Regions from separate parts of the Pelomonas baiyunensis genome, predicted to be linked through region 1. Evidence: predicted binding sites of a transcription regulator. Region 1 holds the regulator's gene; the other holds the start of a gene.
The links. The regulator sigma-54, encoded in region 1, starts transcription at its own class of promoters, with help from an activator protein. The targets are predictions, from matches to a motif close to TGGCANGNAANCTGCTTT.
Positions count from the first base shown of each region.

Region 2: the regulator sigma-54 is predicted to act here: its motif matches at 2,293-2,310, upstream of ACG01O_RS11520 (PEP-CTERM sorting domain-containing protein).

Region 1 covers NZ_JBIGIB010000004.1:338,366-347,772, reverse strand. The annotation lists gene ACG01O_RS15740 (alpha/beta fold hydrolase) at 1-473, opposite strand, end outside; gene ACG01O_RS15735 (AraC family transcriptional regulator) at 593-1,441, shown strand; gene ACG01O_RS15730 (methyl-accepting chemotaxis protein) at 1,491-3,032, opposite strand; gene ACG01O_RS15725 (hypothetical protein) at 3,123-3,671, opposite strand; gene ACG01O_RS15720 (RNA polymerase factor sigma-54) at 3,900-5,393, opposite strand; gene lptB (LPS export ABC transporter ATP-binding protein) at 5,646-6,431, opposite strand; gene lptA (lipopolysaccharide transport periplasmic protein LptA) at 6,431-7,048, opposite strand; gene ACG01O_RS15705 (thiol:disulfide interchange protein DsbA/DsbL) at 7,131-7,778, opposite strand; gene ACG01O_RS15700 (thiol:disulfide interchange protein DsbA/DsbL) at 7,853-8,521, opposite strand; gene ACG01O_RS15695 (SPOR domain-containing protein) at 8,553-9,248, opposite strand; gene argS (arginine--tRNA ligase) at 9,245-9,407, opposite strand, start outside.
Region 2 covers NZ_JBIGIB010000003.1:227,202-236,608, forward strand. The annotation lists gene ACG01O_RS11510 (aminotransferase class I/II-fold pyridoxal phosphate-dependent enzyme) at 1-719, opposite strand, end outside; gene ACG01O_RS11515 (PRC-barrel domain-containing protein) at 854-1,204, opposite strand; gene ACG01O_RS11520 (PEP-CTERM sorting domain-containing protein) at 1,380-2,243, opposite strand; gene ssb (single-stranded DNA-binding protein) at 2,580-3,113, opposite strand; gene ACG01O_RS11530 (sensor histidine kinase) at 3,270-4,373, shown strand; gene ACG01O_RS11535 (LytR/AlgR family response regulator transcription factor) at 4,370-5,164, shown strand; gene ACG01O_RS11540 (head GIN domain-containing protein) at 5,161-6,018, shown strand; gene ACG01O_RS11545 (alpha-2-macroglobulin family protein) at 6,060-9,407, shown strand, end outside.

The DNA.
Region 1 (9,407 bases):
CTCACGAACGCCACCTTGGCCACACGTGCCGTGCCATGGCGGCCGATGTAGCGGGCCACCTCGCCGCCGCCGGTGGAAAAGCCCACCAGCGTGGCGCGCGTCACGCCCTTGGCGCGCAGCACGGCGTCCAGGTCGTCGGCGTATTGGTCCATCGTGTTGTTCGCCCAGGGCTGGCCCGAGCGGCCGTGGCCGCGGCGGTCGTGCGCGATGACGCGGTAGCCGCGCTCGGCCAGGAACTGCATCTGCGACTCCCAGCTGTCGGCGTTCAACGGCCAGCCGTGGCTGAACACCACGACCGGGCCGTCCTTGGGGCCCCAGTCCTTCACGTACAGCGGCGTGCCGTCGTTGGCCGCCACGAAGGGGCTGGCGATGGCGGCCTGGGGGGCAGCCGGTGCGGCCACGGCAATGGTCTGGGCGGCTGCGCCACCGAGGGCGATGGTGGCGGCGAGGGCGAGGCGGGTGAAAGCGTTCATGTGGATCTCCAGGGGGGTGACTGAACCGTCTTGCGACAGGACGAACTGTGCGCGCCCATGCGGAACTGAAGATGCCTTAAAGTTCGTTCGACTTTGCATTTGGTACGGGGTGGCTGACCATGGCCGATCGACTTGCCGCGCTCTTCCGCCACTTCGCCGTGCGGGCAGAGGCCTTCCAGGCCGGGCCACTGTGTGGGGTGAACAGCCTGGAGCCCCAGGCCGGGCGGGGGCAGTTGCACCTGGTGCGCGAGGGCGGGGTGGCCGTCTACAACGCCGGCGCGGCCGAGCCGCTGCGGCTGACCGAGCCCAGCCTGCTGCTGTACCCACGCCCGCTGCCGCACCGCTTCGTGACCGACCCGCACTGCGGCGCGCAGTTCCTGTGCGCGCACATGGCGTTCGAGGGCGAGGCCAGCCACCCGATCGCTGCCGCGCTGCCCGACTGCGTCTGCCTGCCGCTGGCTGCCGTGCCGCAATGCCAGCCGGTGCTGGCGCAGCTGTTTGCCGAGGCTGAGGCCAGCCATTGCGGCCGGCAGCTGATGCTGGACCGGCTGTTCGAGGTGCTGTTGATCTGGGTGCTGCGCGAGTTGATGACGCTGGGGCGCCTGCAGTCGGGGCTGCTCGCGGGCCTGTCGCACCCGCGGCTGCGCGGGGCCTTGGTGGCGATGCACGAAGCCCCGCAGCGCGACTGGCCGCTGGAGGCGTTGGCCGAGGCGGCGGGCTTGTCACGCACGGTGTTTGCCAACACCTTTCGGGACGTGGTGGGCTGCACGCCCGGCGCCTACCTGCAGCGCTGGCGGATCGGCCTGGTGCAGAAGGGCTTGCGCGAGGGCCGCGCGCTCAAGCACCTGGCGGCCGAGGTGGGCTACGGCGGCGAGGCGGCGCTGTCACGCGCCTTCCGGGCGCACACGGGCGAGTCGCCCCGGGCGTGGCGCAAGGCGGCGCTGGGGTCCAGCGCTGACGCGGCTTGACCCGCCACCGGCCGGCCTCCGGGCGAGACCCCGCCCGCCTCCCGCCGGCTCAGGCGTTGCGCAGGCGGAAGATGCCCACCGTGCCCACCAGCCGTTCGGCCTGCTGGCTGAGGCTGCCTGACGCCGCGGCGCTTTCTTCCACCAGCGCGGCGTTCTGCTGGGTCATCTGGTCCAGCTGCGTGACGGCCTCGTTGATCTGAGCCAGCCCGCGGGTCTGCTCCACCGTGGCCTGGCTGATCTCGTCGATCAGCCGGCTGACCTTCTGCACCTGCCCCACGATGTCCGTCATGGTGCTGCCGGCATCGGCCACCAGCGTGCTGCCGTTCTCGACGTTCTCCATGCTGGCGCCGATCAGCGACTTGATCTCGCGGGCGGCCTCGGCCGAGCGTTGCGCCAGGCTGCGCACCTCGCCGGCCACCACCGCGAAGCCGCGCCCCTGCTCGCCGGCCCGCGCGGCTTCCACCGCGGCGTTGAGCGCCAGGATGTTGGTCTGGAACGCAATGCCGTCGATGACGCCAATGATGTCGGTGATCTTGCGCGAGCTCTGCGAAATCGCCTGCATGGTGTCCACCACCCGGCTCACCACCTGGCCGCCGCGGTCGGCCGCGGTGCTGGCGTTGCGGGCCAGGTCGGACGCGCTCTGCGCCGTGTCGGCCGTGTTGCGCACCGTGGCGGTCAGCTCTTCCATGGACGAGGCGGTCTCCTCCAGGTTGGCAGCCTGCTGCTCGGTGCGCTGGCTCAGGTCGGTGTTGCCGGCGGCGATTTCCAGCGTGGCCGTCTGCATGGTGTCGGCCGCCGTGCGCACCTCCAGCATGATGCGGCTCAGGTCGGTGTTCACGGCGGCCAGCGCCTGCATGAGCCGCCCCACCTCGTCGCCCGACTGCATGCGGATCTCGCGCGACAAATCGCCCTCGGCGATGGACTGCGCCACCGACACCGCCTCCGCCAGCGGCCGCGTGATGCTGAGCTGGATGCGCCAGGCCACCACCGCGCCCACGGCCAGCGCCGCCAGGGACAGGCCGATGATCAACGCCACCGACGTGCGGTAGGCCGACGTGGCCGCAAGGTCGCGTTCGTGGGACGCGGCCTGGATGGTTTCGATCACCGCATCCAGCGCCTGCACGTGGGCCTGCTGGGCGGGGCGCAACTGGTCGCGCACCATGGCCGAGGCGCCGGCCATGTCGTCGTTCATGGTCAGGTCCACGATCTTCTCGATCAGGCCCTTCGTGCCGGCCAGCGCAGTCGCGGCGCGGGCCAGGGCAGCGCGGGCGGGCTCGTCCTGCACCATGCCGGCCAGCGTTTGCGCGGTCTTGTCGTAGTCCTGCCGCGCGGCCTTCATCAGGTCGAACTCCTTCTTCTTGAAGGCCATGTCGTCCTGCATGATGACGTCGCGGATCGTCACGCTCTGGTAGCGCGCCAGGTCACGCAACTTGCTGGCCAGGCGCTCGGGCGCCTCGCCGGTCACGGCGGCCAAGTCGGCCTTCAACGCGGCCAGGCGGCTCAGGGCCAACATGCTGTCAATGCCCAGCAGCGCCAGCACCAGGGCAAAGCCCAGCACTAGGCGTGGGCCCACTTTCAACGAGGTGAGCATCACGGCATCCTTTCCTCGGGAGGAATCTGTGCCGGCCACGCGAGCGGGCCGGATGGGGTCAGGGTCGGGCCGCGGCGCGGCCGGGGCGCCTTACTTGGCCGTCACGGCGCTGTGCAGCACGCCGATGGGCTTGCCGCCGTCCAGCACCGGGGCCGACAGCTGCACGCTGGGCACCTGGGTGGACGGGTCCGGCTTGACCTCTTCGGCCGCCCAGGCCTGGCCCTTGATGGCCTGTGCGAACACCGGGCGGGCCACGTTGTTCCAGATCAGCGGGCGCACGCTGGCCGCGACCAGATTGCCCTTGTGATCCCGCAGCACCAGCTTGTTGATGGTGTCGTCCTTGGCCTCCCAGTCGGCAATCTGCCGGCTGGTCTTGGTTTTGAGCAGCGTCTGGATGAAGGGATCGGTGTCTGGCAGGTCCACCCACTTGCCATTGCTCATGCCGGGGTCGCCCTTGGCATTGGCTTCCTTCACGGCGGCCACCATGGCCGGGTCGGCCGCCAGGGCCACGAGCTTGGCTTTGCTCTTGTCCACCTTGGCTTGCAGCTCGGCAGGCAGCGAGGCGGACGCCTGGATGCAGGTGAACAGGCCAGCGGCGGCGGCCAGCGCCAGCCAGGAGCGACGTGCGAGAACGGGCATCTTCAAACTCCCTGAATGATGGGTGCCAGAACGGGGTCGACGCCTCGGCTCGGACTTCACGCCGGACTGCTGGGGTTCCGAGGCGGTCTGCGAACGGTTCCGTCACAGGGACTAACCGCATCGCGAAGCGGAGTCTCCGCGCCTGCTCGGGTCAGCGCAAGCGCGGCGTTTGGCGCGCAACGGCGGGGTTCGGGAGTTTTTCTCGTTTGGGCCGCAGCCCGAGGCGGCTTACAGCGCCTTGCGCAGGTTCGCCGGGGCGATCTTCATGCCTTCGCGGTACTTGGCCACCGTGCGCCGCGCGCACTGGATGCCTTGTTCCTCCAGCATGGCGGCCAGCGCGCTGTCAGACAGCGGCTTCTTGGTGTCTTCCGCGGCCACGAACTGCTTGATCAACGCCCGCACGGCAGTGCTGGACGCCTCGCCGCCGGCTTCCGTGCTCAGGCCCGAACCGAAGAAGTACTTCAGCTCGAAGGTGCCCCAGGGCGTGGCCATGTACTTGGCGGTGGTGACGCGGGAGATCGTGCTTTCGTGCAGGCCGAGTTCGTCGGCAATCTCGCGCAGCACCAGCGGCTTCATGGCCAGCTCGCCGTGGGTGAAGAAGCCGCGCTGGCGCTCCACGATGGCGGTGCTGACGCGCAGGATGGTGTCGAAGCGCTGCTGGATGTTCTTGATGAACCAGCGCGCCTCCTGCAGCTGCCCGCCCAGCGGCGAGTTGCTGATGCCGCCGCGCGTGGCGCGCAGCGCGTTGGCGTAGAGCTCGTTGATGCGCAGCTTGGGCGCCACCTCGGGGTTGAGCATCACGCGGAACTCGCGCCCCACCTTGCGCACGATGACGTCCGGCACGATGGCCGCGGCCGCGCCTTGTGCAAAGCGCCGCCCGGGTTTGGGCTCGAGTTGCGTGATCAGCGCCTGCGCCTCGCGCAGCAGCGCTTCGTCGGCGCCGGTCTCGGCCATCAGCCGGCGCATGTCGCGCTTGGCCAGCAGTTCGAGATGACCCTTGCAGATCAGGATGGCAATCACCTGCGCCGGGCTCTTGGGCAGCGCGCGCAGCTGCAGCACCAGGCACTCGGACAAGTTGGCCGCGCCGATGCCCGCAGGCTCCAGGCTTTGCAGCAGCCGCAGCGCAAAGCGCAGGCGGTCCAGCAACTCCTCGCGCTCTTCCTCGTCCTCGGCAAAGCCGGCCGCGATGTCTTCCAGCGGGTCTTCGAGGTAGCCGTCTTCGTTGAGCGACTCGATCAGCAACTGCAGCACCGCGCGGTCTTCGGCCGACAGGTGGTGGCCGGCCAGTTGTTGCGCCAGGTGCTGGGCCAGCGTGAGTTCGGCCGACTCCTGGCTCTCGCGCTCGCCGTCGTCGTCGCCGCTGGCACTGCCGCTGCTGGAGGGCAGCTCGCGGATGCCGTCGAAGTCGTCGCGCTCGGTGCCGTTTTCCCAGTCGTCGCGCTCGGTGCCGCCGAAGTCGTCACCGCTGAGCTCGGCGGCTTCCGGCTCGCCGCCTTCGGGCGTGTTGTCGCTGCCGGTGCTGTCGGCCGGGGCGTTGGTGGCGAGTTCCGGCGTGCTGACGCTGAATTCCTCCTCCGTCTCCAGCAACGGGTTGCTGGCTAGCATCTGCTCCACTTCCTGGTGCAACTCCAGCGTGGACAGCTGCAGCAGCCGGATGGACTGTTGCAGCTGGGGGGTCAGCGCCAGGTGCTGACTGAGGCGGACCTGGAGGGTCTGCTTCATGGTGCAACGTCGCGATGAAGGTTTCGCGGGCCGAGCGCCGGGCCGCGCCCAAGCCGGCCCGCCAGGGCGATGTGCTTGCGGCTCCATGCCGCAAGCATCGCCGTCCCCTCGGGGGCTGAGGCTGGACACATGGCGCCCGGGGGGCGGCATGTGCCTGCCGAAGGGCCGCGACCCAGGGCGCGGCGCGGTCTGCAAGACCGGTCAGACTGGCCCGCGTTCAGCGGGGCAAGGCTGGACGAGGGGCTCATGGCGTCACATCTTGAAGTTTTCGCCGAGGTAGACCTTGCGCACGTCGGCGTTGGCCACGATCTCGTCGGGCATGCCTTCGGCCAGCACGGCCCCTTCGCTGATGATGTAGGCCCGGTCACAGATGCCCAGCGTCTCGCGGACGTTGTGGTCGGTGATCAGCACGCCGATGCCGCGCGCCTTCAGGAAGCCGATGATGCGCTGGATCTCCAGCACCGCGATCGGGTCCACGCCGGCGAAAGGCTCGTCCAGCAGGATGAAGCGCGGCTGGGTGGCCAGGGCGCGGGCGATTTCCACCCGTCGGCGCTCGCCGCCGGACAGGGCCGGGGCCGGGCTGTCGCGCAGGCTGTCGATGGACAGGTCGTGCAGCAGGCCATTCAGCAGTTCGTCGATGCGCGCCTTGGACAGCGGGCGGCCGGCGTCGTCTTGCTGCAACTCCAGCACCGCGCGGATGTTTTGCTCCACCGTGAGCTTGCGGAAGATGGACGCTTCCTGCGGCAGGTAGGACAGGCCCAGGCGCGCGCGTTGGTGGATGGGCAGGCGCTGCACTTCGGCGCCGTCGATGCGAATGACGCCGGCGTCCGAGCGCACCAGGCCCACGATCATGTAGAAGCTGGTCGTCTTGCCGGCGCCGTTGGGGCCGAGCAGGCCCACCACCTCGCCGCAGTCCACGCGCACGTGCACGTCTTTCACCACGCGGCGCACGCCGTAGCTCTTGGCCAGGCCTTCGGCCTCCAGGCGGCTGCCGCAGGCCGCGGCGGTGTTCGCGGGGCTGACCGCTGCCGCGCTCATCACGAGGGCTTGCCCGGTTGCAGCGTGGTGGACGGCTTCAGCGGCAGGCTGGCCGGCGGGGCCGACGCGGCGTCGTCGCCCGGCTGCACGCGCGGCATCATGACGATGCGGGTGCGGCCGTTCGGGTTGGGCGAGGTGCTGCCGCCTTCCAGCGTGAACACTTCGGTGCGGCTGTCGTACACGATGACCGCGCCGGTCACTTCTTCCGCCACGGCCGCGCCGCGCAGGCGCCGCACGGTGGCGTTGCCGATGAAGCGCACGGTCTCGGTGCGGGTGTCGTACTCCAGCTGATTGGCCACGCCTTCGATGGACTCCCCCGGCACGTCGCGCGCCTGGCGGAAGCTCACCGGCTGGCCCGGAGCCCCGGTGGCGAACGCCTGGTGGTAGCCCTCGCGGGTCTCCTGCATGTCGACCTTTTCGGCCTTGAGCAGCAGGCTGCCCTTGGTGATGACCACGTTGCCCAGCAGCTCGGTGCGCTGGTTCACGGCGTCGACGCGCCCCAGCTTTTCCTGCGTGAAGATGAAGGGCTTGAGCCGGTCGGCCTTCTCGGCCTGGGCGGCCGGCAGCGCCAGCGCCAGGGCAAGCACGGGAACGAAGGAGATCAGGTGGCGGGACATGGCGGCACGGAAGTTGCAGGCCATTCTAGGGGCCTGCCGTGCCGCTCAGGCTTTCCCTCGCGGCAAGCCTGTCAGGAATCGTTCAAGCCCGCGCCAGCTTCAGCAGCTGGCTGGCCACGGCCAGGGCCTGCTGGCCTTGCGTGGCTTCGCTCTGGCCTGGTGTGCCGGCCAGGCTGGGGCTGGTGCGCCAGCGGCCGCCTACCACCAGGGCCGGCACTTCCTGGGCGCCGGCCAGCTCGGCCAGCTTGCTGCCCTGCTGCACCTTGGCCTGGATGCCGAAGGAGTTGAAGGCCTGCTTGAACTTGGCGGTGTCCACGCCCAGCTGGCCCACCAGGGCCGTCACGGCGGCTTCATCCGTGGCTTGCACGCCCCCGCGGTGGAAGGCGTTGAAGATGCCGCTGTGCACCTGGGGTGTCATGGCGCCCATCGCCTCCAGCGCGTAGAACATGCGCTGGTGCAGCTTCAACATCAGCTGCTGGCCCACCGGCACGCGTCGGAAGCTCACATCCGCCGGCAGCTGGTGCACCCAGGCTTCCAGCAACGGATCGAACGCGTTGCAGTGCGGGCACATGTAGAAGAAGAACTCGATGACCTCGATCTTGCCCGGCGTGCTGGGCAGGGGCTGACCGAGGCGCACGTAGTGCTTGCCTTCCACCGGGGTGCCTTGGGCCCAGGCGGCCGGACCGAAACCCGCCGCGATCAGTGCGGCGGTGGCGTGGCGGCGAGTCACGACGGCACCCTTCGGCCTGACGGCCGGAGCCGTCAGGTGGGAGGGCGCGTGCTTGGGGCGGCCCGGCGCGGCGCTCATGCCTTGTTCCGCGCGCGCTGGATGAGGAAGTCGGTGATCTGCAGCGCGCGGGCGCCCAGTTCATGCTCGGGCAGGCGCTGGCCCAGGCCCACACCGGCCTGGCCGGGCGAGGTCAGGAAGCGGCCGGCCACGCCCAGCATGGGCACGCCGTCGATGCGGTAGGCCTCGGACAGCTTTTCGGCCTGCGAGCACTTGGTGGCCACGCCGAAGGAGTTGTAGGCCTCCTGGTACTTCACCGGGTCGATGCCCAGCGGGCTCAGGAACTTGGCTTGCTCCTTGGCGTCATCCAGCCCCAGGCCTTGCTGGTGCATGGCGTTGAAGATGGCGGGGCGGGCGGCGGCTTCTTTGCCCAGGGCTTCCAGCGCGTAGAACATGCGCTGGTGGATCTTGACGTTGGCGCGGAAGGCCACGTGCACCTTGCGGAAGGCCACATCGGCGGGCAGCTGCTTGGCCCAGGCTTCCACGGCGGGCTCGAAGGCGTAGCAGTGCGGGCAGCCGTACCAGAAGAACTCCACAACCTCGATCTTGCCGGGCGTGGTGCTCAGCGGCGGGTTGATGACCTGGTAGTTGCGGCCTTCGACCGGGCCGCCTTGGGCCAGGGCCGAACCGGTGGCGCCCAGGGCCGGGGCCGAGGCGAGCAGGGCAGAGAAATCACGGCGCTTCATGGCGGCAGTCATCCTTCAGTACGGGGTGCGGTCAGCGTTGTACACGAACGAGGTTGGCCTCGAAGCCAGCCCCCTCAATCTTGCGTTGCAGGTCTTCGGCGGCTTCCCGGGTGTCCGACGGGCCCAGGCGCACGCGGTACACGGTGCGGCCGTTCTGCTCCCGCTCCATGACCTTGGCGGTGAAACCCTGGATGGCCAGCTTGGCCTTCTGGGATTCCGCGTCTTCGGGGCGGGTGAAGGCGCCGGCCTGCACGAAGTACACGTAGCCATCGGCGCCCGCTGCTGCAGCCTGCGGCGCGGTGGCGGCTGGGGCAGAGGCCGCCGGGGCGTCCGCCTTGGCGGCAGCCGGTTTGGCCGCAGGCGCCGGGGCGGGCGCGGCCGTGCTGGCCGACGGGGCCGGAGCGGGTGCGGTGGTGGCGGCGGTCGGGGCCGGCGTGGCCGGGGCCGTGCCGGTGGCGGCAGGCGGGTTCACCACGCCGCTGGCGCTGCGGGCGGCCTTGCCGGCCAGCGGGGCGTTCGGGTCCCAGTTCTTGTTGCGCTCGGCCTCGGCGGCGTCCTGCTCAGCGGTGCGCTGGGGCACCTTGTTCACAAAGGGAATGGGCACCTTGGTGATGTACAGCGCCACACCCAGGGCAATGGCCAGGCCGACCAGCAGGCCGACGATCAGCCCCAGAACGAAGCCGCCCTTCTGGTTCTTCTGGCCGGCAGGTTTGGACGCAGCAGTCATTCGCTCTCCGAGGTTTCCGTGGTGTCCGCAGTGTCGCGGCTCATTTGTTCAGGGGCGCTCACGCCCAGCATGCCCAGCGCATTGGCCAGCACCTGGCGGGTGGCCTGCAGCAGGGCGACGCGGGCACGGCTCAGCTCGGGGGTCTGGTCCAGCACGCGT
Region 2 (9,407 bases), on a different contig from region 1:
TCGGGCGCGTCGGCGTCCATCGAGAAGCAGCCCTCGGTCACCACCAGGATGCCGTTGTGCGGGTCGCGGCGGCGCACGCGTTGGAGCAGGCGCTCGACATGGTTCACGTCCAGGTGGCGGTGCAGGTGGATGTGGGGCGTGGCGGCCTTCGCGCCTTCGTGCAGGCAGTTGTGGGCCAGCTGGTCGATGATGACGTGGTCGGTCTCGCGCACCAGGCCCTTGATGGCGCCAAAGCCCGCGGCCCAGCCGGTGGGGAACAGCAGCACCTCGGGCATGCGCAGGTGCTCGCCCAGTTCGGCTTCCAGCGCGGTGGTTTCTTCCACGTTGCCGGCCAGCGCGGTGGAGCCCGCGCTGTGCACGCCGTAGCGGTCCATGGCCATCAGCGCCGCGGCGCACACCTGGGGGTGGCGGGCCAGCGAGAGGTACTCCTGCGACGAGAAATTCAGCCCCGCGTGGCGTTGGCCGTCCAGCAGCGTAAGTTCTGCCGTGGCGCCGGGGCGCCCGCCCAGCCGCTTGCCGTACGGGAACACGCCGTGCTGCGTGCGGTGCTGGGCCCAGGCGTGAAAGGCCTGCGCCTTGGCGGCGAGGTCGGTGCCGGGCTGGGTCAGGAAGTCGAACGAGGAGCCGCGCAGCTCGGCGCCGAGGCCCGGGGTTGGCGGCTCGGTGGTGACGGGCGCGGGGGCGTTCTCGGTGGTGGGGCGGTCCAGCAGGTCGTCCATGTGCACTCCTCAAGCCATGACGTGCAGAGGGGCGCACTGTGCGGACGAACACCGCCCCTGACATCCGCACTTTTGGCGAGTGCGGTGGGGCGTCAGGGGCGGCGAGGTTCAAGCGGACGCAGGGTCCACCCGCGTCAGACCCACCAGGACGAGCCGTAGTGGTCGTACACCTTGCGGCCGTAGTCGTCGGTGTAGGTCGGGGTGTCGTTCAAGGCGTAGCGCGGGGCGTTTTCCAGCTGCTCCTTGCTCAGGTGCACGACATAGCCGTCCTTGCTGGTGTCGTACTTGAGCTGGTCCCACGGCAGGGGGTAGCGGTCGCTGCCCAGGCCCAGGAAGCCGCCGAACTCCAGCGCGGCGTAGCGCACGCGGCCGCTGTGCTTGTCGATGAGCAGGTCATCGATGGAGCCGAGCTTGTCGCCGCTGGGGCTGTAGACGTTGGTGCCTTCGACCTTGGACGACGAGATGGTGGAACTGATGGAAGCCATGCGGAATCTCCTGAAGTGGCAACACGGGGACGCGGCGGCCCGAACTGGCCGCGGCGTGGGTGCGTGAGCACCGTGCAGTCACTGTGCGACCGGCGCGCGGGGCGGCGGGTCGGTCGTGGAGGCGATGGGCTGTAGGAGGAGACCGGGCCCGGCCTGTCAGTGCCGGGCCCCCAAGTCAGGGTCGCTGAGCGCGGGCGCGCAGCACCACGAACATCAGGCCTGCAGCGAACAGGGCGTAAGTCTCGGGTTCAGGAATGGGTGCCAGCAGTTCGGAGCTCTTGATGGTTTCTGTCGTGACCGAGCTGACGTTCTGCACCACGTCGCGTGCGTTGTAGTTGCCCGACTCCAGGCTCAGGCTGAAGCTGCTCAGGTTGACGGCACTGTCGGCCCAGGTGGCCACTTCGATCGTGGTGGAACCGGCGGCCAGACTCAGAGATTGCCAGGCCGAACTCCAGAACGTGCTGCTGGGTGTGTCGACGCTTTGGTTGGTCTGCAGGGCCGTCCAGGTGCCGCTGCCAGCGGTGCGCAGGAAGAACGAGGGCAGGGCCGGCACCGCATTGCCAAAGGGTGAGCTGATCGGTACATAGCTGCCGCTGGTGTTCAGAGACAGCCAGCCGCTCTGGAATTGAGATGCGGTCACGGTCGCACTGAAGGTGATGAACTCTGGGTTCGCCGTGTTGCCCGTCAGGCTCTGCTTCAGCGAAAACTGGTCGTACGTGGCGAAGTGATCCGTGGTGGTCGTCGTCGTGGTGCTGACCTCCACCCACTGCGCCAGGCCGGCCGTGGTGGCGGTGGGCGCCACGACCACGCGCTTCACCAGCTGCGACACCGTCGAGGTGCTGGTGTCCGGCAGGCCCAACATGGACTCGACGGCTCGAGACGCCTGGACCGAGGCCGGGCCGTCCAGGGCCACGCCGCTGGAGGTCCAGGCGCCGGGCGTGACCACCACCACGGGCGGGGTGACAGCGGCGTGGGCGGGTGCCACGGGGGCCAGGGCGGCAAGGCCGAGGGCGGTTGCAAACACGAGGTTCAAGCGCATGGACATTCCTCCGGTGGACCGTTGTGGGTTCTCGAACGTCACATCCGCTGTAGCGGACTTCGTGCCAGCTTGAACAGCACCCCCGCAAGCGCGGGGTGTTGGGCGGGGTTTGCAGGGCGTCAGCGCGTTAGCGGCGCGCGGCGAGGTGCGGTTGGGCTCGGGCGGACGGGGGCGTGGGGCCGTGCTGTCGCACCGCAAGGCACAGGCGTTGTGCACACGCCGCCCCGCTGCGGTGCACGGTGGCGTGCCGCAAGGCGGTGCGCACAGGCGAAAAAAAGCCCGTGGGGGTGCCACGGGCTGCGGGTGCGCAAGCGGCGCGGAGGCCGCCGCGATGGGTCAGAACGGAATGTCGTCGTCCATGTCGTCGAAGCCGGTCGACGCCTTGGGGGCCGGCGCCGGGGCGCGCTGGGGTGCCGGGCGCGGGGCGGCCGGGCGGGCGGCTGCGCGGGGGGCGCCGCCGCCGAAGTCGTCACCGCCGCCGCCACGGCTGTAGCCACCGCCGCCACCGCCCATGTCGTCGCCACCGCCGGCGCCGTCACGGCCGCCCAGCAGCTGCATGGTGTCGGCAATGATTTCGGTGGTGTAGGTGTCGCGGCCTTCCTTGTCTTGCCACTTGCGGGTCTTCAGGCGGCCTTCGATGTAGACCGGGCGGCCCTTCTTCAGGTATTCGCCGGCAATTTCAGCCAACCGGTCGTTCATGACGACGCGGTGCCATTCGGTTTCTTCCTGGCGCTCGCCGGACTCGCGGTTCTTCCAGTTGCGGGTGGTGGCCACGCTCAGCGTGCACCAGGCACCGCCGTTGGGGTTGTAGCGCAGCTCGGGGTCGCGGCCCAGGTTGCCGATGAGGATGACTTTGTTGACGCTGGCCATGGCTCGTCCGAATTCGATGGGGAAGGGGTGGAATTATGCCGGGCAGGCCCTCCCTGCCCTGTCAGCAACACCCCGCAGACCGCATCCCGCACCCCGGGAGCCGCACTTCGTCTCCCCCGCCCCCGGGCGGGCCGGGGGCGTCCCTAAGATGAAGCCATGAACCCCGTCACCCCGCCCGCCGCCCCCCGCCCTGGCAACCGCCGGCTGTGGCTGGCCTATGCCGGCTGCTGCGTGCTGGCGTGGTGCCTGTTTGTGCTGGCGGGCAGCGAGTTCGACCGGGGCCTGGACCCGTTCTGGCTGGCCGTGTACCAGGCCACCACCATGCTGTGGGCGCCCATGGTGCTCGGCATGGCGGTGTGGCCGGTGGCGCGGTGGCTGCATGCAGCACCCATTGGCCTGGCGCCGGTGGCGCTGGCCCACACCGGGGCGGCGCTCGCGTTTGCCGGGCTGTGGCAGGGCGGCGAGTTCGCGGTCAACACCGTGCTGTTCGGGGGCGACCACGCCGGCGCGGTGCTGCTGGCCGGGCTGCTGTGGCGCTCGGTGTGGGGCGTGGTGGTGTACGCCGCCATCGCCACCGCGTTCACGGCAGTGCTGCAGGCGCGCTCGGCGCGGGCCGCGGCCATCCACGCGGCGCAGGCCGAGAGCGCGCTGGCCAAGGCCGAGTTGTCGGCCATCAGCGGCAAGCTCAACCCGCACTTCCTGTTCAACACGCTGAACGTGCTGATCGCCCTGACCCGCAAAGACCCCGCCCGGGCCGAGTCAGCGCTGATGCAGTTCGCCACCATGCTGCGCTACGTGCTGGACAGCAAGCGCGGCGCCGAAGACCGGGTGCTGCTGACCGACGAGCTCGACTTCCTGCGCGACTACCTGGCGCTCGAGGCGCTGCGGCTGGGCCCGCGCCTGCGCGTGGAGTGGGCCGTGGAAGAGCGCGTGCTGGCGGACGAGCTGCCACCGCTGACGCTGCAGCCGCTGGTGGAAAACGCCATCCTGCACGCGGTGGCGCTTCGCAAGGGCGGCGGCACTGTCACCATCAGCGGCCGCCGCAACCTCACCAACCAGGGGCTGGAGCTGACCGTGGCCGACGACGGCCCGGGCTGCGAGCCCGAGGCGCTGCTACCCCAGCCCGGCCAGCGCCGCGGCGTGGGCCTGGCTGCGCTGCAAAAGCGCTTTGCGCTGGACTTCAACGGCCAGGCCCGCATGCACATCCACACCGCCCCCGGCGCGGGCTTTCGCGTCGACCTTTTCATTCCGCAGCCATGAACACGATCACCACGGTCTTGATTGCCGAAGACGAACCCCTGGCCGCCGAGGCGCTGGCCGACTGGGTGAAAGACACGCCGGGGCTGCGCCTCGTGGCGGTGTGCGAAGACGGCGACGACGCGCTGGCGCAAATCCGCGCGCTGCAGCCCGCGCTGGTGCTGACCGACATCCAGATGCCCGGCCTCACCGGCCTGCAGGTGGCCCAGGCGCTGCAAGGGCACGACTGGGGCGCGGGCCAGCCGCCGCGCATCATCTTCACCACCGCGTACGACCAGCACGCCCTCACCGCGTTCGAGCTGCACGCGGTGGACTACCTGCTCAAGCCCTTCTCGCGCGAGCGCTTCGACGAAGCGATTGCCCATGCGCTGCGCGACGTGGCGCCTGCCGGGGCGGACCTGGCACCCGTGGGTCAGATGGCGCAGCTGGCCGAAGTGGCCGCCACGCTGGCCGCGCCGGCGCACGCGCCGCTCACCCGGCTGCTGGTGCGCGACCAGGGCAAGATCTTCCCGCTGCAGGTGGACGCCATCGAGTGCCTGCGGTCCGACAACAAATACACCGCCATCACCAGCAAGGGCCGCAGCTACCTGGTGCGCCTGCCGATTGCCGATTTCGAAGCCAAGCTGGACCCCACCCGCTTCCTGCGCGTGCAGCGCGGCTGCATCGTGAACCTGGACTGCGTGGACAGCCTGACCCCGGACGAAAACTCTCAGCTGGTGGTGCAGCTGCGCGACGGCACGCGCATCACCGCCAACCGCGAGGTGTCCAAGATGTTGAGGGAGCAATCGCTGTGAACACCTGGCCCCCCCTGATGGCGCTGGCCGCCGGCTTGAGCGCGGCGCTGGCCCACGCGCAGCCGGCGCCTCCAGCGCCTGTGACACCCGTGACGCCGGTGTCGCCCGTCACGCCGCCCGGCGCCGCCACCCCGCCCGCGCCGGTGGTGCCCCCCGCCGCCGTGCGCGCGCTGCCGCCCTTGCCGCCGCTGCCACCCGAGCCCGGCCGCACCTACGCCCCCGGCCCGTTCGACCGGCTGGAGCTGGCTGGCGCCGCCCGCGTCATCGTCGTGCAGGGCGAGCGTGACCAGGCCTTCGTGGCCGGTGACGCCGAGGTGCAAAAGGGCGTGGACGTGGTGCTGAACGACCGCCAGCTCGTCATCCGCCCGGCCGGCGGCTGGAAGTTCTGGAGCAACCAGAAGCTCTTCGTGCACGTGGAAATGCGCGAGCTGCGCCAGCTGTCTGTCTCTGGCGCCAGCGACGTGCACGCCCCCGGCCCGCTGCGCACCGATCAGCTCAAGCTCAGCATCAGCGGCGCCGGGGTGGCGCGGCTGGACCAGCTGCAGGCCCGCCAGCTCAGCTTCTCCATCTCCGGCGCGGGCGACGGCCAGCTCGGTGGCCGCGTGGACGAGCTGACGCTGCAAATCTCCGGCAAGGGCAAGGTGGTGGCCGACCGGCTGCAAGCCCAGCGCGCGCGCGTCAGCGTCAGCGGCATCGGCAACGTGGTGCTGTGGGTGATGGACGACCTCAACGCCCACATCTCCGGCATCGGTTCGGTGGACTATTTCGGCAGCCCCCAGGTGCAGCGCTCGGTGTCGGGCATGGGGAATATCAACGCCCGCGGCGAGAAGAAACCTTCCGTGGACAGCCGCTGACCGCTGCCTAAACTCCGCGCCACATTGCAGGGAGATCGTGCATGGTGGCGTGGAAGAAGGCCGTGTTGGGCCTGGTGGGTGCGGCGGCCGTGGTCGGCGGCGGCTGGTGGGCGGCACAAAAGATGGGCCAGCCCGGCTTGCCCAGCAGTGCCGAGGTCGGCGGCGATCAGGCCGCGTTTGCGCTGCAGGACTGCAAGCCCCGCCTGTTCGACGGCTCGCCCGCCATCGCGCTGAGCTTCACGCAGCCGCTGGACAGCAAGCAAGACTTCGGCGCCCTCATCACCGCGCAGGAAGGCGCGGCGCCCAGCACCGACGACGGCGGCAAGAAAACCCCGCCTGCCGACAACACCTTCAAGCCCGTGGCCGCCCGCTTCGTGCTGGGCGACAACCCGCGCGTGCTGTACCTGCCCTTCGTCACGCCGGACCGCAGCTTCAAGTTCGCCTTCAAGCCCGAACTGGCCGCCCGCGCCGGCGCCAAGCTGGCCACGGCGCAGGCCTGCGACGCCTTCAGCGAGGCCATGCCCGACAGCTACTACTTCGCCAGCCGCGGCCTGGTGCTGCCGGCCGGCCAGAACGGCGGCCTGCCGGTGGTGACCGTCAACACGCCCGAGGTGGACGTGCAGTTCCTGCGCGTGCGGCCCGAGTCCCTGCCTGCCTTCATGGAGCAGGTGGGTGGCCGGCGCGAGCGCCAGGTCAACTCCGGTGAGGAAGACGGCGAAGGCGGTTACTACTACGACGGCTGGGGCGACAACCAGCGCCGCCTGAAGGGCACCGTGGGCGGCTGGGTGCTGGACGAACTGCGCGCCATGAGCGACAGCGTCTACCTCGGCCGCTTCACGACCGACGCGCGCGCCAACCGCCGCAACGTCAGCTTCCTGCCGGTGGAGAACATCAAGGAGCTGCAGGAGCCCGGCATCTACGTGGCCATCATGAACCAGCCCGGCCGCTTCGGCTGGGACTATCAAGTCACGCACTACTACGTGACAGACATCGGCCTGCACCTGCGCCGCTTCAACTCGGGTTCCAGCGCGCAGATCGACGTCTTCACCACCTCGCTCAAGAGCGGCGGCGCACTGTCGGGCATCGAACTGAGCCTCGTGGACGAAGGCGGCAAGGCCATTGGCCAGGCGCAGACCGACGGCGACGGCCACGCCGTGTTCACCGGCAAGCTGGACAAGGCCCGCGCCGTGCTGGCCCGCCGCGGCAACAAGGAGATGTCCATCCTCAGCCTGCGCGACGCCGCGCTGGACCTGAGCGAGTTCGAGGCCACCGGCCACCCCTCGCGCAGCAACAAGCTCTTCGTCTACGCCGGGCGTGACCTGTACCGCCCGGGCGAGAGCTTCCCGCTCTCGGTGCTGGCGCGTGATGCCGATGGCAAGCCTTTCCCCAAGCCCTTGCCCGTGACGATCACGGTCAAGAAGCCCGACGGCAGCAAGCTCGTCGAGCAGCTGGTGCAGCCCGGCAAAACCGGCACGGCCTACTACCAACACACCATCACCCTGCCGGCCGATGCCCCCACCGGCGGCTGGACGGTGCAGGCCCGCATCGACCCTGCTGCCAAGACCCCCGACGCCCAATGGGCCTTCAAGGTGGAAGAGTTCCTGCCCGAGCGCATGAAGCTGGCGCTGACCGCCCCTGAAGGCGTGCTCACCGGCGAAGGCGGCCTCACCGTGCAGGCCCAGGGCGACTACCTTTATGGCGCCCCCGCCGCCGGCAACCGGCTGCAGGGCAGTGCGTACTCCGAGCGCCTGCTGATGCCGCTGCCGGCCAAGCTGCCCGGCTTCATCTTTGGCGACCTGGCCGACGACAAGGCCAAGAACCGCCAGGACCTGGAAGAGCAGGAGCTGGACGCCGATGGCAAGGCCGGCATGGACATCAAGACCGCCTTCGGCGACCGCAAGAGCCCGATGAAGATCCGGGCCGCCTTCAGCCTGCTGGAAAGCGGCGGCCGCCCGGTGGTGCGCACGCTGGAGCGCAGCTGGTGGCCGGCGCCGGTGCTGGTCGGCGCCCGCCCGCTGTTCGACCGCAACGTAGCCCCCGAAGGCGGCCTGGCCGAGTTCGAGCTTGCCCGTGTGGATGCGGCCGGCAACTTCAAGCCTGCGAAGGAAGTGCAGCTCAAGCTCATCTACGAAGAGCGCCAGTGGTACTGGCGTTATGACGACGGCCGCGGCTGGCACTCGGGCTTCAACACCACCGAGGAGCTGATCGAAGCCCGCACGCTGGCGCTGAAAGAACGCACCAAGGTTGCCCTGCCCGTGCGCTGGGGCCGCTACCGCCTGGAGGTGATGGACCCCGACACGGGCCTGGCCCTGCGCTACGGCTTCTACGCCGGCTACGGCGCGCAAGACGCCGACGACATCGGCAACCGCCCGGACCGCGTGCAACTGAAGCTGCAAGGCGCCCCCTACAAGCCGGGCGACGTGGCCAAGCTCGCCATCAAGCCCCCGCACGACGGCGAAGCCGTGGTGACGGTGGAAGGCGACCGCGTGCTGTGGACCAAGCGCATCGGCGTGAAGGCCAGCGGCACCGATCTGGACATCCCGGTGGACGCCGCCTGGGCGCGGCACGACCTCTACGTCACGGTCGCTGCCTTCCGCCCCGGCAGCCAGGGCGACAAGGTCACCCCGGCCCGCGCGCTGGGCCTGGTGCACCTGCCGCTGAACCGTGAAGACCGCAAGGCCAAGGTGGCCCTCACCGTGCCAGCCAAGACGCAGCCGTCCGTGCCGCTGCCCATCACCGTCAAGGCGCCGTCGCTGGCGGGCAAGCCGGCCATCGTCACGGTCAGCGCCGTGGACGTGGGCATCCTGAACATCACCAACTACAAGACGCCCGACCCGCAGGACTACTTCTTCGGCAAGCACCGCTACGGCGCCGACATGCTGGACCTCTACGGCCGCCTCATCGAGAAGATGGACGGCAACATGGCCAAGCAACGCTTCGGCGGCGACGCCGGCAAGCGCGACTCCCAAAGCATGCCGCGCAAGGTGCTGCTGGTGGACCTGTTCAGCGGCCCCGTGCAGCTCGACGCCAAGGGTGAAGCCACGGTCAACCTCAAGCTGCCCGACTTCAACGGCACGCTGCGCGTGATGGCCGTGGTCAGCAGTGCAGACAGTTATGGCTCAGCCCAGGCTGAGACGGTTGTCGCCGCCCCGCTGGTGGCCGAGCTGAACATGCCGCGCTTCGTGGCCCCCGGCGACAAGGCCACCATCGCGCTGGACGTCACCAACCTCAGCGGCGCGCCGCAAGAGGTGAAGGTGGCCGTCACCGCCAGCGGCCCGGTCAAGATCACCGGCGCGGCCGACACGGTCAAGCTCGCCGACAAGCAGCGCCAGATCCTGCGCTTCCAGGCCGAGGCGCTGGACGCCTGGGGCCTGGCGCCCATCCAGGTG